DNA from 4 places in the Ruegeria sp. AB7 genome. Region 2 is predicted to be linked to each of the others. Evidence: riboswitches for the same ligand, from Rfam matches in the RefSeq annotation. Region 2 holds a riboswitch; each other region holds the start of a gene.
What was found. Region 2 has a riboswitch for cobalamin ahead of ACR0EN_RS10005 (DUF1636 family protein). Riboswitches for the same ligand answer to the same signal wherever they lie in the genome.
Positions count from the first base shown of each region.

Region 1: another riboswitch for cobalamin. It lies ahead of ACR0EN_RS07125 (DUF1636 family protein); the one in region 2 lies ahead of ACR0EN_RS10005 (DUF1636 family protein).
Region 3: another riboswitch for cobalamin. It lies ahead of ACR0EN_RS16165 (energy-coupling factor ABC transporter permease); the one in region 2 lies ahead of ACR0EN_RS10005 (DUF1636 family protein).
Region 4: another riboswitch for cobalamin. It lies ahead of ACR0EN_RS06190 (hypothetical protein); the one in region 2 lies ahead of ACR0EN_RS10005 (DUF1636 family protein).

Region 1 covers NZ_JBQGAC010000002.1:236,441-241,628, reverse strand. Annotated here, with positions in the region: gene ACR0EN_RS07135 (ABC transporter substrate-binding protein) at 1-939, opposite strand, end outside; gene ACR0EN_RS07130 (ABC transporter ATP-binding protein) at 958-1,743, opposite strand; gene ACR0EN_RS07125 (DUF1636 family protein) at 1,740-2,096, opposite strand; cobalamin riboswitch at 2,199-2,406, opposite strand; gene ACR0EN_RS07120 (catalase family protein) at 2,665-3,732, shown strand; gene ACR0EN_RS07115 (peroxidase family protein) at 3,751-5,188, shown strand, end outside.
Region 2 covers NZ_JBQGAC010000003.1:24,249-29,436, forward strand. Annotated here, with positions in the region: gene ACR0EN_RS09995 (glycosyltransferase family 2 protein) at 1-757, opposite strand, end outside; gene ACR0EN_RS10000 (NAD(P)-dependent oxidoreductase) at 872-1,858, opposite strand; cobalamin riboswitch at 1,964-2,170, shown strand; gene ACR0EN_RS10005 (DUF1636 family protein) at 2,256-2,636, shown strand; gene cobW (cobalamin biosynthesis protein CobW) at 2,633-3,688, shown strand; gene cobN (cobaltochelatase subunit CobN) at 3,694-5,188, shown strand, end outside.
Region 3 covers NZ_JBQGAC010000006.1:168,488-173,675, reverse strand. Annotated here, with positions in the region: gene ACR0EN_RS16180 (heavy metal translocating P-type ATPase) at 1-1,702, opposite strand, end outside; gene ACR0EN_RS16175 (hypothetical protein) at 1,889-2,161, shown strand; gene ACR0EN_RS16170 (L,D-transpeptidase) at 2,203-2,865, opposite strand; cobalamin riboswitch at 3,081-3,293, shown strand; gene ACR0EN_RS16165 (energy-coupling factor ABC transporter permease) at 3,370-4,053, shown strand; gene ACR0EN_RS16160 (transglutaminase-like cysteine peptidase) at 4,159-4,782, opposite strand.
Region 4 covers NZ_JBQGAC010000002.1:50,466-55,653, reverse strand. Annotated here, with positions in the region: gene ACR0EN_RS06200 (DNA polymerase III subunit gamma/tau) at 170-1,930, opposite strand; gene ACR0EN_RS06195 (phosphatase domain-containing protein) at 2,103-2,603, shown strand; gene ACR0EN_RS06190 (hypothetical protein) at 2,608-3,015, opposite strand; cobalamin riboswitch at 3,107-3,326, opposite strand; gene ACR0EN_RS06185 (serine aminopeptidase domain-containing protein) at 3,449-4,306, shown strand; gene rsgA (ribosome small subunit-dependent GTPase A) at 4,343-5,188, opposite strand, start outside.

The sequences.
Region 1 (5,188 bases), on a different contig from region 2:
ACCCGGATGCATCGCGCGCGCCATCTTCGAGATCGCTTCGATATTTGCCGGTCCCGGCGTCAGCTCTTCGTAGCGCAATCCGATCCAGCGTTCGTTCTTGACGGCATCAGTCTGCGACATGACGGGATGTTCCTGCAGGAACTTGAAGGTGTCCTCGGCGCCATTGCCGGTCTGATAATCCAACAAAACCAGGAATTCCGGGTTCGATGCGGCAACGGCCTCCCACGAAGTGCGGCCCCAGCTCGTGTCCATGTCATGAGTGACGTTTTCACCACCGGCGGCAGTGATCATCGCATCGGGAATCGCGAATTTACCGGCGGTAAACGGAGCATCTGCAGGACCATCCAGAAGAAAGACGCGGGGCTTGGGCAGTTCAGCAGTCTTGGCTTCGATCGCTGCCAGCTGCTCTTTCCAGCCCGAGACCAAAGCCTCGGCCTTGTCTTCGACTTGCATCACCTTGCCCAAGCGCAACACATCGCCAAATAGAAGATCCATGCTGGCTTCGGGGCGATCCTTGTCCAGATGGACGCAGCTTTCGGTTAGAACCATGGTCTTGATTCCGAACGGTTCCAATGTATCTGGAGTCACATCACCACCCGGCTTCATGCCATAGTACCAACCGGCAAAGAACAGGTCGGGTTCAACCGCCACCAAATTTTCGACGGTCGGATATTTTGGCGCAAGCTCGGGGATGTCGCCACGCAGGGCATCAAAATCAGGGCTGGTCTTGTACCAGCCGGTGATGCCGGTCAGGCCGACGATCTTGTCCTGCAGACCCAATGCAAAGGCCATATCGGTCATGTTCATGTCATGCACAACCAGGCGCTCGGGCGCGGTATCAAAAACCAGCGGTTCGCCGCAGTTGTCTACGGTGACTTCTTGCGCAGCAGCACCGCTTGCCATGGCGGTGGCCAACGCCACGGGCCAGATGTATTTCATCTCAGTGTGTTCCTTCGACTAAGTTGAGACTGTAGTTCTTCGAATATCAAGCGCCGGGATCACGCGGCCTTCGTGGAGAAAGCAGAGGAAATCAACGCCAAAAGTTTCGCGGACTCTTTCGGGTGTCAGCACCTTGTCCACCGACCCAAACTCGATCATGCGGGTCGATTTCATCAGCGCCACGTGTGTGGCGAATTCGGGGATCATGACAAGATCGTGTACGATCATGACCACGGTGATCCCAAGCTCGGCGACCAAAGACAGCATCCGCCCTTTTGCATCAGGATCCAGATGGTTGGTCGGTTCGTCCAGAAACAGCAACGAAGGGTTCTGCGCCAAAGCACGCGCGATATGGGCACGCTGTCGTTCGCCTCCGGACAGTTGGGCCATGCGCTTGTCCGTAAGATTGGCGAGACCGGTCATGTCTAAAATCCGGTCCAGCTCTTGCGCGTGGCCTTCGGCAGAGCGGTCCGCACGGATGGGTATTTGCCCCAGCGCAACATAATCGCGTAACGCCAAGCGTCCATCGGGCAGTTCCTGCTGACCTACCACTGCAATCATGCGCGCACGCTCTTTGGCCGTGAGCTGTTTCAGACTGCGTCCTTTGATCCGAACATCGCCAAGTGCCAGCGGCTCAGCGCCGCACAACAGATTGAGAAGCGTCGTTTTCCCCGCCCCGTTCGGGCCGGCGATGGCTAGAATGGAACCCTCGTCCAACTCGAACGAGACGCCCTGCAACAGGACATCTCCGTTAAGGGCATAATACTCAAGGTTTTCGGCAATCAGAAAGGGTGGCAACGTCATTGCGATGCCCCCTGTTCGATCCGCGGCATGCGCGAGAGGGTTTTATTGGACAACGCCTCCGGGCGATCAGTGGCATTTGTCCAGCCATCCGGGCTTTCACGATACTGCGCTGCAAACTCAGCCAGCGCCTGCACCTCATCCGCGGTCTGAATGCCACCAAAAAGGTATTGCGCCTTTCCTACGGCCTGGAACCCAACCGTTCTGGGACTATCGCAGCCTGCCATGCAAGACGACGCGCGGATCGCAAAACTGCGAGGTAATTTCCCAGTCAACGCATCGCAAATTTCATCAAGGGGCAGCCCTTCAGTGCAGCTTTCGCAGACTAGAATGAAATGATCAGGCGTATCTGGCATGGTCCACTCCACTTGTTTCCAAGCGCATGCGGAAGCTGCCGACAATGTAAACACGCGATTGACGCGCCATCAAAGCCTCCTTCCAGGACGCCCCGCCCCGGGTTGGTTAAACATCTGATGGCAGGTCTCCTGACTTGCGGGTCCGCGCTCGGCCAACCTTCCCGACCCTGTGGACCAGTGGCTGTTTGACCTTGCTCACCGCTTACAGTTGCGGGGGCAGTTACGGAATTGGCACCTTTTGGCAAACCTCACCGTATTCCCTTTTCATCCCGCGGCAACACCACCGGGAACCATCAATCGATTGAGTGCCCGAGAACACCGGACACGTCAATGATAAAGTCGAAGGCGCCCAACTCTGGTCGAGGATCGAGCGCCGGCAACCACGTGTCCGAAGCACCAACCGAATGGGTAGGGCTGCGCGCCGAATTTGTCTGGCCACAGCTGTCCATAGTTGGTGTGTTTGGAAATTAGACAATCTGAGGTAAGCTGAACAAATTTAGAGGTTTAGCTTTGTCAGCGCCTTACCCCTGTTTGATCATTGCCTGGGTTTATCCAAGGAGACGGTTCTTTGACACATGTTTCGCAAAACGCATTGCCGCCGGATATTGTTGATGATGTCATTGACCACAATCTCGAGGCCGTTGCACGGTGGAAAGGCCATCGCTTAAGGGCTCAGCATGGGCGCAGTCACGGGTGCGTGGCTGCAATATTCACCGTCAGAAACGATCTACCAGAACAGTTCCGTCACGGCCTGTTTGAACAGCCCGCAGCCTATTCAGCCGCACTTCGCTTTTCCAACGGCGCGCATCTGGATGACCGGAAATCGGATGCCCACGGGATGGCGATCAAGCTTTTTGACGTGCCAGGCCCCAAGCTGATCGACGCCGAGGCACTTGCGCATCTGGGGACCACACAACTCAGCGACGAGTTCGATTTCGTATTGGTCGATCAGGATGTGTTTCCCAGCTACGTCCCCGATGAATATGAGCGATTGGGCAGGCTTGTCGCCACATTACAAGCGGTCCAGCACGCGATCAAAGGGCGACGAAAATGGAGCCTTAGGTTGATCACCAAAGGGCTGCGCGCAGGATTTCGCGCCTTCCTCACTCGTGAAGGCAAGCGTCAGTTTCGCGTCGCGAGTGATTTTGCCTCGAACTATATGCACTCGCCTTTTGAGGTCCATTTCTGGTCGACAACACCGTATCGGCTGGGCCCCGATCTAACAGTCCGATACCTGGCCCGCAGCCCTAAACCAAAAGTTCCGGCACATCCGGTAGACGACCCAGATGGGATCGGTCAGTGTTTGCGGCAAGACGTGGCCGATGCAGATAATCACTTCGAGCTGTGTGTGATTGAGCCCCCGCGCCCGGCCGACGAATTCGATGTGCTAGACAATCGCATCCGGTGGGCATGCGATCCGCAACCAGATGCACCTCTTGATCCGTACCATCATACCGTCACGCCCGTGGCGGATATCACGATTCCCAAAGGTGCAGAATTTGATCCGCAGAATGGCGACGCGATGAGCTTCTCGCCCTGGCGTGTCACGGCAGATCACGAACCTTTAGGACCGATTAATGCGATCCGGCTCAGAACCTATCTGAGCCTGGCCCGCGCCCGGTTCCCGAACCGATGACCAAACGGAGATGTATTGATGCTGGACGTTGATGATCTGATCAAACTCGGATTCAAGATCTCCCCACCCGTTACGAGTTATTTGGCCGCGATCAGGCTTGCAAACGCCGCGAAGATCCACCGACCGCGGCCCTATACAATGGGCGCAGACTACACGACATGGCCCGGCGTGTTTTCCCATCGCTGGATCGGTCGGCATACGACGCCAGAAGACCTCTCACCCGTCCTGCCGTCGGAAAGCGAAGTTGCTGATCTCTTTCGCCGACGGACACAAATGGATGGCAGCCCGCTTACCTTGATGTGCCCGCAAGGATCGACACTTTTGTTTATCTCGGCCGCACAATGGTTTACCGACAGTTTCCTGCGCACCTTTGGGGCGAAAGGACCGGTTGATCAGACGGATTCGAACCACGAGGTCGATCTGTGCCAAATCTACGGGCTGAACGATTTTCAGACCGACATGCTGCGCGAACGCGATCCCGATACCAATGAATTAACCCACCGGTTGGCCTTTCGTCTGGATACACAAGGCGAGATGTGGGCCCCGAAGCTGTTTCAAAAGAACCAATCCGGTGGTGTTAAGCTTGCGCCCCCCTTTGATGGCAGTCTTGCCACTGGCGAGAATTGCGGAAAGCCCCTGCACGATCCATGCAAGCTGTGGAATGCGGTGAAACGGGCGCATCCGGGTCTCAGCGATCACGCGATTGACCAGCTACTGCTCGATTTTCATGCAACCGGGCTCGATAATGGCAATGGTACCATAGGCTATATCGCGATCAATACACTGATGTTGCGCGCCCATAACACCTTTGCCGATCTGTTGTGGCGCGAAAAGCGCGGCATTTCGGGCTGGGATAAAGAGCGTGTGTTCCAGACCACACGCTGCACCTTGATCGCATTGCTGATCAAGCTTGTGCTTGAGGATTACATCGCCCACATCGCCAATATGCCATTCAAACTGCCCATTGGCGTAAATCGCTGGCAACCCTGGCATCACTCCAACCAGATCGCGATTGAGTTCAATTTGCTCTACCGCTGGCATTCGATGATCCCCGAGCGATTCATAATCGACGGCGCACAGGTTGGCCCGGAGGGGTTCAGATTCAATCCACGACTGGTCGAACAAACAGGCTTGGCGGAAATGATCCGATCATTGTCGCGCCAACCTGCGGCCCGCATGTCGCTGCGCAACACGCCCGATTTCCTGTTCCAAAGGCCTGCGCCCGGTGCTCCTGCCCCTGTCGAAGCTACAATTGCCCTGACGCGTAAGGCGCGTCTTCCGTCGCTGAACACTTATCGTCATCATTTCTGCCGCAAACCGCATTCAAGCTTTACTGAGATGGTTGGTGATCAGCCGTTTGCGGACGAATTGATTGCCGACCTGAGCCGGCTCTATTGCGACGTCAATAGGGTCGAGTTGTTCCCTGGTCTCTTTGCGGAACAGCACAAGGGCGATG
Region 2 (5,188 bases):
GCCCCACATGATTGGTGCGCCCACGGTCGCGCTTGACTAAAAAGCTATCAGTGCTGCGCACAGCATAATGATGAATGCGCGCGAATTCATGGCTGAAACCACGCCATGCTTTCCATTTCACTTGGTCTGCTGGGTAGAGGTTCCCGCCCGAATCCCGCCACAACACGCCTTCGTATGGCGCGTCAGGGTTCGGTGCATCTTCTGGATTGATCCTGGGACGATGGGCGCGAAAACGGCTGAATTTTCCGTTGTTGCGGAACAGCGTTTTGAACCCTTTGGTCCGGTGATGCGGATAGCCGTCTTCCGTGGCGGCCAGAAAGAAAGTCTCAGGTACAGGTCGATCAACGAAATCGTTCTGACCCGCGTTTCCGAACATGCGCCAGCAGATCGAGATCGCGTCCGCCACGCCGCTGGCCTCAACGAGGCTTCTTATATCACTATTGGGCAAACGGATATTGATATACTCGTCCACATCCAAACTGAGAATCCAATCCGAAGACAGATAGCTTGGGTGGTTCCGCGCAAGCGAAAATGCACGAACCTGCGGCGCGGCGCGCGGACCCAGTCTGTTTCGTTGGTGGTGAGCCCAGCCAAGCACTTGCAACCGTTCGCCCATGGCATCAGTACCATCAGAGCAATCATTGGTATAAATCAGAATGTCATCAAAACCGATTGCGTGGTTGTAGGCCACCCAATCGATCATGAAAGGCCCTTCGTTTTTCATCGTTGTTACGATGAGAAAGGTCTCATTCGTCATAAGTTATTCTCTTGCCTGTGCCGGTGTCGGACTCCTGTTGATCTGTTTAGAATAGCCCCAGAATTTTGTCCAACCAGGTCGCCAGACAGCCGCAACGCTTGCCGATTATTTGATCTACCGATTCTGCGGGATCACCTCATAACCCGGTTCTTCTGGCTCGTCGTCCAGCATCTCGGTTGGGAACCCTGGCGCCTGGATCTCCAGTCCGGTCGCGTCCTCTAGCCGCCTGATGATGTTCGGGGACAGTTCACGCTCACCATATCGCGCGATGCCATCTTCGAAAATCTTGATCATCAATGGGTTTATCTCCAGAGGAACTCCGGCACGGTCGGCGACCTCCTGAAACAGACCGATATCTTTTTTCACCAGATCCATGGTGAAGGAAATATCGCGCGAGCCGTTCAGGATGACCTGACTTTCGGTCTCGTGCACGAAGGATGTGCCTGACGATATCTTGATCGCTTCATAGGTGGTTCCAAGGTCCATACCGGCGGCCTTGGCTGTCACCAAAGCCTCGGCGCAGGTGATCAGGTTGGCGGTAGCCAGATAATTGGTCAACACCTTCAGAACAGAGGCCGAGCCCAGATCGCCCGTGTGCAAAATGCGCCGCCCCATGGTGGTCAGGAATGGCAGGATACGTTCAAAAGTCTCACGATCACAGCCTGCGAAGATCGAGATATTACCCGTCGCTGCCCGGTGACATCCGCCGGAAACCGGGCAATCCACTGCAGCCCCGCCTCGTTCAATGACCATTGCGCCAAGGCGTTTGACTTCGGCTTCGTCGGTGGTCGACATTTCCATCCAGATTTTGCCAGGGCCGACCTCTGGCAACATTTCCTGCATCACCGCATCCGAGGCCGCAGGAGAAGGCAAACAGGTTATAACAGCATCGCAATCGCGCATCAGTTGCGCCGGGCTTTTGGCGGCTTTGGCACCCTTGGCGACGAATTCGGTCACCAGATCCGGGTTCAGGTCATGAACCGTCAGATCGATACCGTTTCGTAGCAGCGATCCAGATAGCTTGCCCCCTACATTCCCCAGCCCGATAAACCCTACTTTCATGCGCGGTATCCTCCTGTTCGCATCTTGCTGCCATGCCAGCACGTCGTAGCAGAAGTATCATGCCGCCCAGCGACCCCGACAGGTCGCTTTTTATCCGCTTTTTCACGGATCGGCGCGACTCGCTTGACAAGCAACCCTGCCCTGCCGCATGTCCCTTTCGTTGGTGTCTGCGAGAGCAGATGAAAAGGGAATGCGTCAGCGGTTTTTGCCGTCAAACGCAGCCGCCCCCGCGACCGTGACCGGAGAGGGTGCCCAAAGCCACTGGCAGTATGGCCGGGAAGGCGGGACATCCGACAGAGGCCTCCTCTGACATCCGCAAGCCGGGAGACCTGCCAACGCCCGAAGATGAAACCGGACGGGGTGTTCCGGTGTGGGGCTGTGATCGGCCCGCATGAAACCCCGTCCCCCACGAAGAGGATTTGGGGGGATGAGAGACATGACCGAGACCGCACCGGTCGAACTGCTGGTTTGCACTACCTGCCGTCGCGGGCTGCCTGTCGAGGATGACGCCCAGCGCCCCGGCACGTTGCTGCACAAGGCGCTTGAACAGGCGGGCCTGCCCGAAGGCATTACCTTGAAAGCTGTGGAATGCCTGTCGAATTGCGATGAAGGCTGCTCGATCGTGCTACGCGGAGGACCGGATCGCTGGACTTTCGTGTATGAGCATCTGAACGAGATCGACCATGTCGAAACCATCGTCGAAGGCGCAGCCAAATACCTCGCCACCGAGGACGGTTTGGTCAAATGGCGCGAACGTCCCGAACATTTCCGCAAAAACTGTGCGGCCCGCATTCCCCCGATTGGAGCCCTGAAATGAGCAATCTCGAAAAACTCCCCGTCACTGTGATCACCGGCTTTTTGGGCTCGGGCAAAACCACACTGGTGCGCCATCTGATGCAGAACCCGCAGGGCAAGCGTCTGGCGGTGGTCGTCAACGAATTCGGCGATGTCGGCGTCGATGGCGATATCCTGAAGTCCTGCGCCATTCCTGATTGCCCCGCGGAAAACATCATGGAACTGGCCAATGGTTGCATCTGCTGCACCGTGGCCGATGATTTCATCCCGACCATTGAAGCCCTGATGGCACTAGAGCCGCGCCCCGATCACATCCTGATCGAAACCTCCGGTCTTGCCCTGCCTAAACCGTTGTTGAAGGCGTTCGACTGGCCCGATATCCGCTCGAAAATAACCGTCGATGGCGTGATTGCTCTGGCCGACGCCGAGGCCGTGGCCGCTGGTCGGTTCGCTCCGAATGTCGAGGCGGTGGATGCGCAACGCATGGCAGATGACTCGATTGATCATGAAACTCCCTTGTCCGAGGTGTTCGAGGATCAGATTTCCTGCGCCGACATCATTCTGCTGACCAAGCCTGATCTGGCTGGCCCGGAAGGCGTTGCGAAAACGAAAGAGATCATCGCCGCCGAAGCGCCCCGCCCCCTGCCCGTAGTCGAAGTGGCTGAGGGTGCCGTGGACGTCCGCGTCGTGCTGGGTCTAGAAGCCGCGGCCGAGGATGACATGGACGCGCGTCCCAGCCATCACGACGGCCATCACGATCACGAGCATGACGATTTCGAAAGCATCATCGTTGAACTGCCAGAGCAAACCGATCCGATTGATCTGGTCGCCAAGATTGAACGATTGGCCAACGAGTTGAATATCCTGCGCGTCAAAGGCTATGCCGCCGTTCAGGGCAAGCCCATGCGCCTACTGGTTCAGGCCGTCGGTGCGCGCGTGCGTCACCAATATGACCGCCCGTGGGAGCCCGGCGAAGACCGTCGCTCGCGCCTTGTGGTCATTGCCGAGCATGACGATATCAAAGAGGCCGAGATCCGGGATATCCTCGTGGGTGTAACCGAGGCTGCCGAGTAAGACCTATGCACGTCGTCTTCCGCGAAAGCCATGGGCTCGAAGAAACCGAGACCCCGACCGATCTGGGCCAGAGCCCGGCGGATTTGGTGGTGCTGTCCTTTTCCGACAGTGACCTTGGCGCTTTCGCGGCGGGATGGCATCGTGGAGGTGGGCCTGAAGGACGCATGCCAACGATGCGGCTGGCCAATCTGACGGCGCTGAAGCATCCCCTCTCAGTCGACACCTATGTCGAGCAGACACTGGAGGGCGCAAAGGGCATCCTGATCCGTCTGATCGGTGGAGTGCCCTATTGGGCGTACGGCTTGCAGCAGGTTCTGGCGCTGGCGCAGGCCAAAGGGATTGCACTGGCCGTGCTGCCCGCAGACGGTCGCGAGGATACGCGGCTGGATGATTACTCTACCCTGCCTGTCTCGACCCTGCGGCGGCTGGCGCATCTGTGCGACACCGGCGGAGAGGTCGCAGCGCAGGCCGCTCTGGCGCAGATGGCACTGGCTGCGGGGTTGTATGCAGGTCCGGTCATGGGCGCGAAGACCATCCCCGAATGCGGCGCCTGGTGCCCGGATCGCGGTGTGATCCCGGCAGAAAACGCTCTGTCAGGTGATACGAAACGTATCATCGTGACCTTTTATCGCGCATACCTGACCTCGGCAGATACCGCCCCAATCGCGGCGTTGATCCGCAGCTTGCGGGCGCGGGGTTTTGAGGCCGTCGGCCTGTTTGCCCCGTCGCTCAAAGCACCAAATGCCGCCGATTGGCTGCGCGAGACTATTGTGGCGCTGAAGCCTTCGGCGATCGTCAACGCCACCTCATTCTCTGGCAAGGGCGCATCAGGCACCTCACCTCTCGATGTGGCAGAGGTGCCGGTCTTTCAGGTGGCGCTGGCCACCTCACGCCGCAAAGCGTGGGCCGAAGCGGAACGTGGCCTTTCACCAGCTGATCTTGCCATGCATGTGGTCCTTCCGGAAGTGGACGGGCGGATCAACGCGGGCATCGTATCCTTCAAAGAGCCGGGCAAACGCGACCCGCATCTCGAATATTCTCGCTTCGCTCATCGGGCTGAACCCGAACGGATCGAAGCCATCATCAACCGCATCTCCGGCTGGCTGAACCTTCACGACAAACCCAGAGCGGAGCAGGTTCCGGTGCTGGTACTATCGACCTATCCCGGCAAAGACTGGCAGATGGCACATGCAGTGGGTCTGGATACGCTGGCCTCGGCTGAGGCAATGTTGCTCGATCTGCAAGGCGAAGGGTATGACACCGCGCCTGCCGAGCCAATTGCTGAAACTCTTCTTGATGCCCGGATTTCATGGCCGCTAGAGGATTATCAGGCGGCGCTGGCGGCGCTGCCGGAAACACTCCGCGCCGATCTCAATAAGGTTTGGGGCACTCCCGAAGACGACCCTGCTTTCACAAACGGCGCATTCCACTTCACTGCGCTGCGTCGCGGAAAGGCTCTGATCGCGCTGCAGCCCGAACGCGGCACACCCGAACTGCGCG
Region 3 (5,188 bases), on a different contig from region 2:
TCTCATCCCCGACAACCACAAGTGTGCTTCCCGCGCTCTCGATTTGGTTGCGCAATTCGGTAGGGATGGACGCGCCAAAGCCCTTCTCTACAGCGAAGCGGTCGGAGCCAAGCCAGATATCTCCGCGCTCGGTGCGGCCTTCAAGACCCCGACCGGGAACGGTTCGGATGTCTTCAGCCGCAGATATCGAAATGTCGGTCTGTTCTGCTCTGGTCAAAATGGCGCGGGCCAGCGGGTGTGAAGACCGAACCTCGAGGCTGGCAGCGCTCGCCAACAGCTCCTGCTCGGATGCGTCACCCAGCGGATACACATTGGCGACTTCAGGCTCTCCCATGGTGATCGTGCCGGTCTTGTCCATGGCCAGTGCGGTGGTACGCCCGGGAGCCTCGATATATGCGCCGCCCTTAATCAGAACCCCAGCCCGGGCCGAAGCGGTCAAAGCCGCAACGATTGAAACCGGTGTGGAAATGACGAGTGCACAGGGGCAGGCGATAACCAGAAGAACAAGTGCATTGTAAAACCAGAAGCCCCACGATGCGCCAAATGCAAGCGGCGGGATCAGGGCGATAGCCACTGCGACGACCATAACGATGGGCGTATAAATCCGCGCAAATTTTGTAACCCACTGCTCAACCGGCGCACGGCGAGCATGAGCATCACCGACCATCCGGATGATCTTGGCAAGCACGGTATCGGACGCTGTTTTCGTCGCACGTATTTTGAGGGTGCCTTCACCATTGATTGTGCCGGCGTAGACCTCATCACCCAGCTCCTTGGGGATCAGTGCGCTTTCACCTGTGATTGGAGCCTGGTCAACGGCACCGGCCCCTTCGATGACTTCCCCGTCAAGTGGAATGCGATCCCCACCTCGAACGATGAAGCTGTCACCGACAAAGACATCCGCCGCCGGGACCGTTGCCTCAGAACCGTCAGCACGAACCAGCCGAACCGTCGGGGGGGCCAGATCAAGCAGCGCGGATACCGCGTTCCGAGCACGTCCGACACTCCAGCTTTCCAGATAAAGAGAGAGCGAAAAGAAAAATGCTACAGTTGCCGCTTCAAAAAACTCACCCAGAGCGATGGCACCAGCGACGGCAACAACCATCAGAAGGTTCATATCCGGCGAAAGGCGCCGCGCCGAAGACCAGGCCTTAGGGGCCACCAGCCAGACGCCAAACAAGATCGCGACTGCGAACAAAGCTGCCTCGGCTAAAGGCATCGGAACCTCACCATGTCCCGAGAACAGCCCGAGCGCACCGCCCATGCCGGTTTCGAAAATGTGCCAGCCAAAACCTGCTGCCCAAAACCCTCCGCTAAGAGTGGTGAACCGCCGCTGACGTGCAATATGCGCCGCCTGGTCCTGGGCGGCATTTCCGTCATCCCATGGTTTGGCGGTCATACCAGTACTCGCAACCAGCAGCATGACATCTTCGTCAGATAACTTGGAAGCACTATCAAGAAGCGTCATCCGACCGTTAATCACATCAAATGCAAGATGCTCTTCGCCACCTGCTTTCGGGCCGACGACACGGTTCAGGATCGCCACCTCTTCGGCGCAATCAAGGCCAGAGACCTGAAAGCTTCTACCACCTTCAGGAATTGGACCGGCGGGGGCGATGTCGCCACACCCGCCACTACCGCATGCGTGGTGACCATGTTTGTTTTCGTGGCCATGGTCGTGGCTATGGGTATCGGATGACATGATTGGACCTCAAGAATCTCTATGGTCCTTTGTAAATAGTTCCTACAGTAACTAGAGCTTCAATACCTTTTATATTTTTTTCATCCGGGTTCTTTGCCTGCGATATTGTTAGTTCATTTCGTCTTGCGGGCCGGCCGTGTGGATGCAATCTAATTGCAGATGACGCAAAAAATTTGGAACAGATCAATGCAGAAACGGATCGCCATTACCATCACGTTAGTCTCGATTACGGCTGGTTGCTCAGCCCAGTTCACCGGGGCCAAAAGCAAAGCATTTGAACCAGGCAACGTGCCAGATTCGGTCGTAGCGCTGGCAGGGCCGGCGCAGGATTTGACCACGGCACGCCTTTTGCCAGAAGATAATTGCTTTTGGTATGAGCACAGCGGACCCGTCGAGACGACATTGGTACCATTGCGCGCGACGAATGGCGCTCCGATCTGCATTGCGCGCGAGGCCTGATCGAAATGAGGGCAGCGACGTCCATGTACGCTGCCCAATATTCATGAGCGGGCTGTGACGCTATCTTCGGCAGAGTATAGGAAAGCGGTCGAGCCGGTTTTCACGTTTGGGTAGAGGTCATTGATATGGGCCATGATCATTCGCACACATCCAGAACTTGCGCGACCGCCGATGCTTCTTGGCTCAGGCGTGCCGTGAATTCTGAGATATGTGTCTCGGTCTCCAACGTATAGATAAAGGGCACGAGAGCCGAGAGCATTATTCGGCCCGGGCTCCATGCCATTCCGGAATTCCGCGTATTCGGGGTTGCGCTCGATCATTGAAGCGGTTGGTGTCCAGTGTGGCCATTCGACCTTTCGGCGGATAACATAGGTGCCGGGCTCGTAAAGATTCCCACGCGCGATCGCTACGCCATAGCGCATTGCGGTCCCGTCTTCTTCGATATGATAGAGATAGCGCGCGACGGCATCCACATGGATGTCACCTGGAACCAAACCATCATTTGCCGCGACGCGTCTTGGTAAAAAACGGTCATGAACACCCCACGGATTTGAGGTCATTGGATCGTAACCAATTGGCGTGACCTGACTGTCCCAATAGGTCTTCTGCGATGCGGTTGGCCAGGTTTTGGCGATCAATGGACTGGCCGCAGACGCCGAGAACAGCGCTGTGGTGGATTGAATGAAATGGCGCCTTGTAAGCATAGGTCTCGTCCTGGTTCACAAGTTTAACGTATTTGGATCGCACTATCGCGAATTAATTCGAATCTTAAAGCCTCTAGCAGCTAGAGCTTCAAGAGGTTTCAGGTAACGCTTGGTTTACCCAGTTGATCACGTGACCGGTTGCGTGAATCCTGCTTCGGTCGAGTTTACATTGGAATAGGTCGCAAAGACAATTGACACAGGCGAAGCCGCCATTGTAGCGGTGATTTGTTTTCGGTTCCTGATGGCGGAAGCCAAAAGGATTAAAAGGGAATACGGTTCGGTGTTTTCAATGGCGCCAATTCCGTAACTGCCCCCGCAACTGTGAGCGGAGAGCGATGCCAAGACACCACTGGTTCGTAATGGAACCGGGAAGGTTGGCGGAGCGAGCACCCGCGAGTCAGGAGACCTGCCGTAAAGCGCCGGGCTATGCCCAGACTGAACCTGTCGGCCTTACGGTCGATTCAACCTGACAAGCCGCCGGGTGAGGCGGTAGGGAGAAAGAACATGCATATCGAACCGGGCATCGTGAATGGTGCCAAAATCGCGCTTTCCTATGTTACCGCCGCAGGTGCGGCTACTTACGCAGCGAAAGAAACGTTTTCCACATTGCGAGCGAATGGACCTGCATCTTTTGTTATGCGCTCGGTGCTCGCCACCGTTGGGGTTTTCCTTTTCTTCGAAGTCCTGCCGCATTTCCCGGTTGGTGTCTCTGAAGTCCACTTCATCCTGGGGTCGACGCTGTTTCTGCTTCTCGGTGCTGCACCCGCGGCTTTTGGATTGGCAGCTGGTCTCCTGATTCAGGGTGTGTTTTTTGCCCCGTTCGATCTTCCGCAGTACTTCATCAACCTGACCACTCTGCTGGTGCCGCTATTTGCGCTACAAGCACTGGCCAGCCGCATCATCGCACCCGGCACAGCATATGTTGACCTCAAATATGGCCAAGCTCTTGCCCTAAGTGCGACGTATCAGGGAGGAGTAGTCGCATGGGTTGGGTTCTGGGCCTTCTACGGCCAGGGTTTCGGCGCAGAAACCATGGCGTCGGTTCTGTCCTTTGGCGGTGCTTATATGCTGGTAATTGTCATTGAGCCGATTGCTGATCTGGCAGTGCTTGCGGCAGCCAAGGCGATGCGCGGTTTGAACAGTACAGGTCTGGTGACTCCGCGTTTGTACAACGCTGCGAAAGCTTGACCAAAGTTTGAAGCGGTGTCCTAAACTTGGGTTGCCGCGAAACAACCAGTAGCCGCAGGACCAAAATTTTATTGTGGCGCGTCTCGAGGGCGCGCCACATTGTTTTTAGCCGCTAGAAACCTGTACCCAACGATCAGGGTGATTTGGGTCCTGTATTCGTAGGAAAAGATACCTCGTTTCCTTCCACGATTTGATCCTGTTGGTGACATTGTCCAGAATCAAATCGCCTTCACTCGAGCGATAAACTAAAACTGCATGGCCACTGCGATTGGTGTTTAAGACAGTTGCAATAAGTAGCTTCGTAGGATCCAAGCCGTTCTGCATTAGTTCAAACTTCTTTTGCAAAGCGAAATCTTCGCAATCCCCTGACCCCTGCATTGGTAGCGTCCAGTATTCCTTTGTCCCGTATTGGTTTTGATCCGAAACGGCGCGGATCCTCCGATTGACGCGCAAGTTAATCGCTTTAACGATCTGTTTCTCCTGCGCTTCTGGCAGACCAGAAGTACGAGTATTCGCGCACGCCCACGAATAATCTTTGCAGAGTGATTTGGCGCCCGATGGCGCCTGAACCTCTCTATCTAGTTTGATCCAGGGAAGCTCAGAAGCTTGCAATGAAGCGGCGGAGACAAGGTAGCTGCATATGATACAGGCCAACGATAGATAAACTGGTAACCGTTCCGAAAGTTTTTTCTGAGCGGAAGTAGGTTTTGTCATATCTGCTTTCCCCATACTCGTTTCTCCTGGGTATCTGAAGCTACCGAGCCAAGAGAACTCTATTTCAATCTTTTATATTCATCGACGCATTACAACAGCTTATTCAATTTAAAATGCAGAGCAGCAAAGTTCGCGAGCGCGCAGTTATTAGTCGTGATTGTGTGCGTGAGCTTAATTGAGATTCTTGCAGCAGCATAGAAGAAAGCCGGCTAGTAGTTCTGGGTTAGAAACGCTTGAGGTTTGGGACGGATTTGGATGACGCGTCAAGCCGAACATCTTTGTGCAATGACATGGGTATCAACCGTTCGCCGGGGCGCACCCTAACAGTGTATCTGCGATTATATGTTTCATGCGGCCAGATGTAACTGGCAATTGCAGATTTCCCCTGACCAAGGTGTGCAGGTTTTGATTGGAAATTCTA
Region 4 (5,188 bases), on a different contig from region 2:
GTCAGGATACTCCCGCCCGTCGTCAAGGTCTTTGGCAAGACCTTTCCTCCCGTTGGGCCCGGCAGTGCGTAAGGCGCGCTGCAGGGCCCATAGCCGCTCAGGTCGGCGCCAGCCGATGGCCCGTGGCGGGTGCGGGAGCATTTGGTTGAGGTGCGCTTATGCTCGAAAGTCAGTCCTCTTCAAACGGGTCCCATTCGTCTTCGACCTCGGGCAGGGCTTCGGTTTCGACTTGAGCGGCGCGTTGTTCTGCGGTTTCGATGCTCTTGATCCGCGCTTTCGGGAAATGAGTCAGCACTGCTTGCACCAGAGGATGCTGTTCAGCCTCGGCTTTCAGGGCCAAGTCTGCAGCGTCCCGTACCTCGGCAATGGTCGGTGCGTTGCCCTCAGCGACAATAGAAACGGCCCACCGGTTGCCTGTCCAACGCTGCAGCGACGCGCCCAATCGTTGTGACAGGTCGGTCGGGGCGTTGTCGGTTGGGGCGAACTCGATCCTGCCCGGTTGGTAGGATACCAGACGCACGCCGTTTTCAACCTCGACCAACAACTTCACGTCCCGGTTGGCTCGGATCAGTTCGACCACATGTTCAAATGTTGGATAGCGTGCCAGCGCTGCCTGCACATCTTGGGCTAGCGCGGCCGTTGGCACGCCTGCGTTGCCGCCGATTCCCGATGCGGCATAGGCCGGTCGGGCCACAGCCTGTGGCGCGGCAGGAGCATGTCCCGGCGCACCGATTCCCTTGCCGGGGCCACCATTGGGCGGCGGAGGCGTATCTTGCAGACGCTTGATCAGCTCCTCCGGGCTGGGCAAGTCGGCCACATGGGTCAGGCGGATCACGGCCATTTCCGCAGCCATCATTGCGTTGGGTGCGGCGGAAACTTCCTCAAGCGCTTTCAGCAGCATTTGCCACAAGCGTGTAAGGACTCGCATGGGCAGAGCCTCGGCCATTTGTTGACCTCGGGCGCGTTCGTCGGGGGAAACGGTGGGATCTTCGGCGGCATCCGGGGTGATCTTGACCACCGAAACCCAATGCGTGATTTCTGCCAGATCGCGTAAGACGGCGAGTGGATCAGCCCCTTCGGCATATTGCCCGCTCAGCTCGGTCAACGCGCCTGCAGCATCGCCGCGCAGGATCATATCCATCAGATCCAGCACCCGGCCCCGATCGGCCAGCCCCAGCATCGCGCGCACCTGATCCGCGCTGGTTTCACCGGCCCCGTGCGAGATCGCTTGATCCAGCAGTGAGGTCGCATCCCGCGCCGATCCCTCGGCGGCCCGGGTGATCAACGATAACGCATCCTCGGCAATCTGTGCCCCTTCGGCACCTGCAATCTTGCGCAGCAGTCCGATCATATCCTCCGGCTCGATCCGGCGCAGATCAAAGCGCTGGCAACGGGACAGGACGGTCACCGGGACCTTGCGAATCTCGGTGGTGGCAAAGATGAACTTCACGTGTTCGGGGGGTTCTTCCAGCGTCTTGAGCAGCGCGTTAAAAGCGCTGGTCGACAGCATGTGAACCTCGTCGATGATATAGATCTTGTAGCGCGCGGATGCAGCGCGATAGCGTACGCTGTCGATGATCTCGCGGATGTCATTGACACCGGTGCGGCTGGCGGCGTCCATCTCCATCACGTCGACATGGCGGCCCTCCATGATAGCCACGCAATGTTCACATTGACCGCAGGGTTCGGTTGTAGGGCCGCCGCTGCCATCGGGACCGATGCAGTTCATACCCTTGGCTATGATCCGAGCGGTCGTCGTCTTGCCGGTACCGCGGATGCCGGTCATGATGAAGGCCTGCGCGATCCGGTCCGCCTCGAAGGCGTTTTTCAGAGTGCGCACCATGGCGTCCTGACCGACCAGATCGGCAAAGGTTTCGGGGCGGTATTTGCGGGCAAGAACCTGGTAGGCGGGGCTGGGCGTCTCGGTCATGTCTGCTCTGTCGGATTCGCGTTACGCCGCAGCGTAGAGGCCCTCGCCGCCCGCGTCCACAGCCAGCCGGGACGATTTTCATTTTGGAATGCGTGGGTATGCGGCTAAAATCCACTCTATTCTATTTACTGGACCAGTATGTTGTTGGGTGAAGTTTGTTTGGGGGGAGATTATGTCGCAACTGGTGGTTTATGCGTTGCAGGTTGGCGGAGGCACCTTGGCCTTGTCCTCGATGCCTGGGCGTGGAGGAACGTATGCAGAAGACCTTGATCTTATCGCAGACTGGAAGCCGGGACTTGTGATCTCGATGACCACTGAGGTCGAGATGATTCAGGATGGTGCGCGGAATTTTGGCGCTGATATTCAGGGGCGTGCCAGCAGATGGGTGCATTTGCCGATCGAAGATTTTGGCACGCCACCCAAAGAGATTTTGGACCGCTGGCCCCGCGTTGGCGCGACCGCACGTCAGGCGTTGTCAGGTGGTGGCCGTGTGCTAGTGCATTGCCGTGGTGGCTGTGGCCGATCCGGGATGGTGGTTCTGCGTCTGATGGTTGAATGCGGTGAACGGCCTGAGGCGGCATTGAAGCGATTGCGTACGGTGCGTCCTTGCGCAGTCGAGACAAATGCCCAGATGCTTTGGGCCGTTGAACCGGCCCGTGTTCAAGCCGTTTGACGGCTTAGACACCAACATGTGGCGAGATTTCGCCACCGTTGTGCTGCACCAGAAGCGAAGCCTCAAGCATGGCGCAAGGAGGATTCCTTAGCAGGTCTGCGGGTAGGCTGCGGTACTCGGTTCCGAACATCATGTCTGCGTAGTCATCCAGCCGGCCGGTATCGATTTCAGGATCGGTTCCGCAGAATACACGTATCTGGTCGCATTGGGCGCGAAAGCGGGCGGTGCATCCTTCCGGGCAGTGCGACAGATCTATGGTGCCTTCAATCTCAAACTCAGTTTTCGTGACCGGTTTTGTGGCGGACATGGTCTGCGTCAGAGCCCGCGCCATCTGTGCCAATGCGGGGCAGGGTGCGCCAGTACGTTGGCACACGGTCGCCGCGAATTCGTGTGTTTTGGTCTTCCAGATCATCAATGCGCCCTCCGCGCGCAAGGCGCGGGCGTGGCACAGGTTGGTCGTTGCGGAGCACGATCAAACCCGTCCCGGACACCCCGCCCGAGTTTCGGTTCTACATCTGATGGCAGGTCTCCTGACTTGCGGGTCATCGCTTTGCCGACCTTCCCAGCCTTCAAGGCCAGTGGTATCTCGGCATTGCTCTCCGCTTACAGTTGCGGGGGCAGTCTCGGACTAGGTTCTTTCCGGATTTATCCGGGCAGAACCGCACCGTGTTCCCTTTTCATCCCGGCCCGATTGGGCGCGAGAACCATCGCGACATGGCTATCGGCTGCGCCGTGCCCGAGTCAAGAAGATTGCGTCAGGCAAGTGACGTACGGTCCAGCCACGTCAACCTTGACTTGAGGCGCTTCGGGTGAACTGATCAGTTCAGTCGGTATTGGAGGGCACCATGTTGGACACACAGCAGGCGGTTGTGACCGAGGATTTTCAGATCCCGTCCGACCCGGCAATGTTGTCGGCGCGGCTTTACCGTCCGGTTGCCGACCCCGAAAAGGTGGTCGTCATAAACGGTGCGACTGGGGTGCCGAGGGATTACTATCAGTACTTCGCCCGATGGCTCGCCGAAGAACAGGGCATGGCCTGCCTGACTTACGATTACCGGGATTTTGGTCACTCTTTGGTGGGTTCGCAAAAGCGGTCAAATGTCACCATGGCCGATTGGGCGTTGATCGACATTCCATCCGCCCGGGCCGAGATGCGCCGACGGTTTCCGCAGGCCAAGCTATGGAGCATCGGTCATTCCTTGGGCGGAATGTTTGGCCCGATCCAACCCGATATCGATCAGATTGACAGGATGATCTGTGTCTGTTCGGGTCTGGTAACGCTGGCGGATCACCCTTGGCCTTATCGCGCTTTGGCGGCGTTGTTCTGGTTTGGTCACGCGCCGCTGGTGGTCAAGGCGCTTGGCTACCTGCCCGGACGGTTGGTCGGGTTTGGATCGGACCTGCCTGCCCAAGTCTATTGGCAATGGCGCAAATGGTGCACCGCCCCCAAAAGCTATGTGCCAGAGATCGACACGACACTGCCCGCCGCCCGCTGGGAAGACTTGGGCAAACGTGTCGATCTGTTTACCTTCGCAGATGATGAAATGGTGCCGCCGGATGCTGTCTGGCGTCTTGCCGATCTCTATGGACCCAAAGCCGGGCGCCATCTGCTTGCACCAAGCGAATTCGGAGTATCCAAGATCGGCCATATCGGTGCATTCGCAAGACGGAATGCGGCAGTCTGGCCTAGGCTGATCGCCTGATAGCGCTGGGCACCGGTAGGCCGTTGCCCAGCTTCGTTATAGCCCTTTGCGGGATTTTTTCTCGTGCATCACGCTGCGCACCATCTTGCCGAACGCCTTGTCGCGGGCGCGGGCCTGCGCCACCGAAGCGGAATTGTGTTGGTCTTCACGCCGCAGCTTGCGCCAGCGGTCCAGCCGCGCGGGATCAAGCGTACCAGCGTCGATTGCCGCCTGCACCGCACATCCGGGCTCTGTCTCGTGCTGACAATCCGAGAAGCGGCAATTCAGGCTGAGGTCTGAGATGTCCGAGAACACCTCATCCAACCCCTCTTGTGCATCTAGCAGACGTAACGCGCGCATGCCGGGCGTATCGATCAGCCAGCCGCCATTGCGCATGCGATGCAAGGCGCGTGCCGTTGTTGTGTGCCTGCCGCGCGCATCGTCTTCGCGAATACCTGCGGTGGCCTGATCCTGCCCCGTCATCCCGTTGGCGAGCGTCGTTTTCCCAACGCCGGATGATCCAAGCAAGGTGCTGGTTTGTCCTTTCGGACACCACGACAGAACTTGTTCGAGATCGCCGTGATCCAGCGCGTTGACCGCAAGTACCGTCAGAAACGGGGCGAGCGATTGGGCTTGATCTACATAAAGGCTCGGATTATCGCACATGTCCGATTTGGTCAGAACGACCACCGGATAGCAGCCTGCCTGATGCGCCAGCGCAAGATACCGCTCCAATCGTGGCAGATTAAAATCGGCGTTGCAGGAACTGACGATGAATAGCACGTCTACATTTGCAGCGATCAACTGCGCTGCAGCTCCGGTACCTGCCGCTCGGCGTTGAAGCAGGCTTCGCCGGTCTAGCATACGGCGTATTCGTTTGTTTTCATCCACCAGAACCCAATC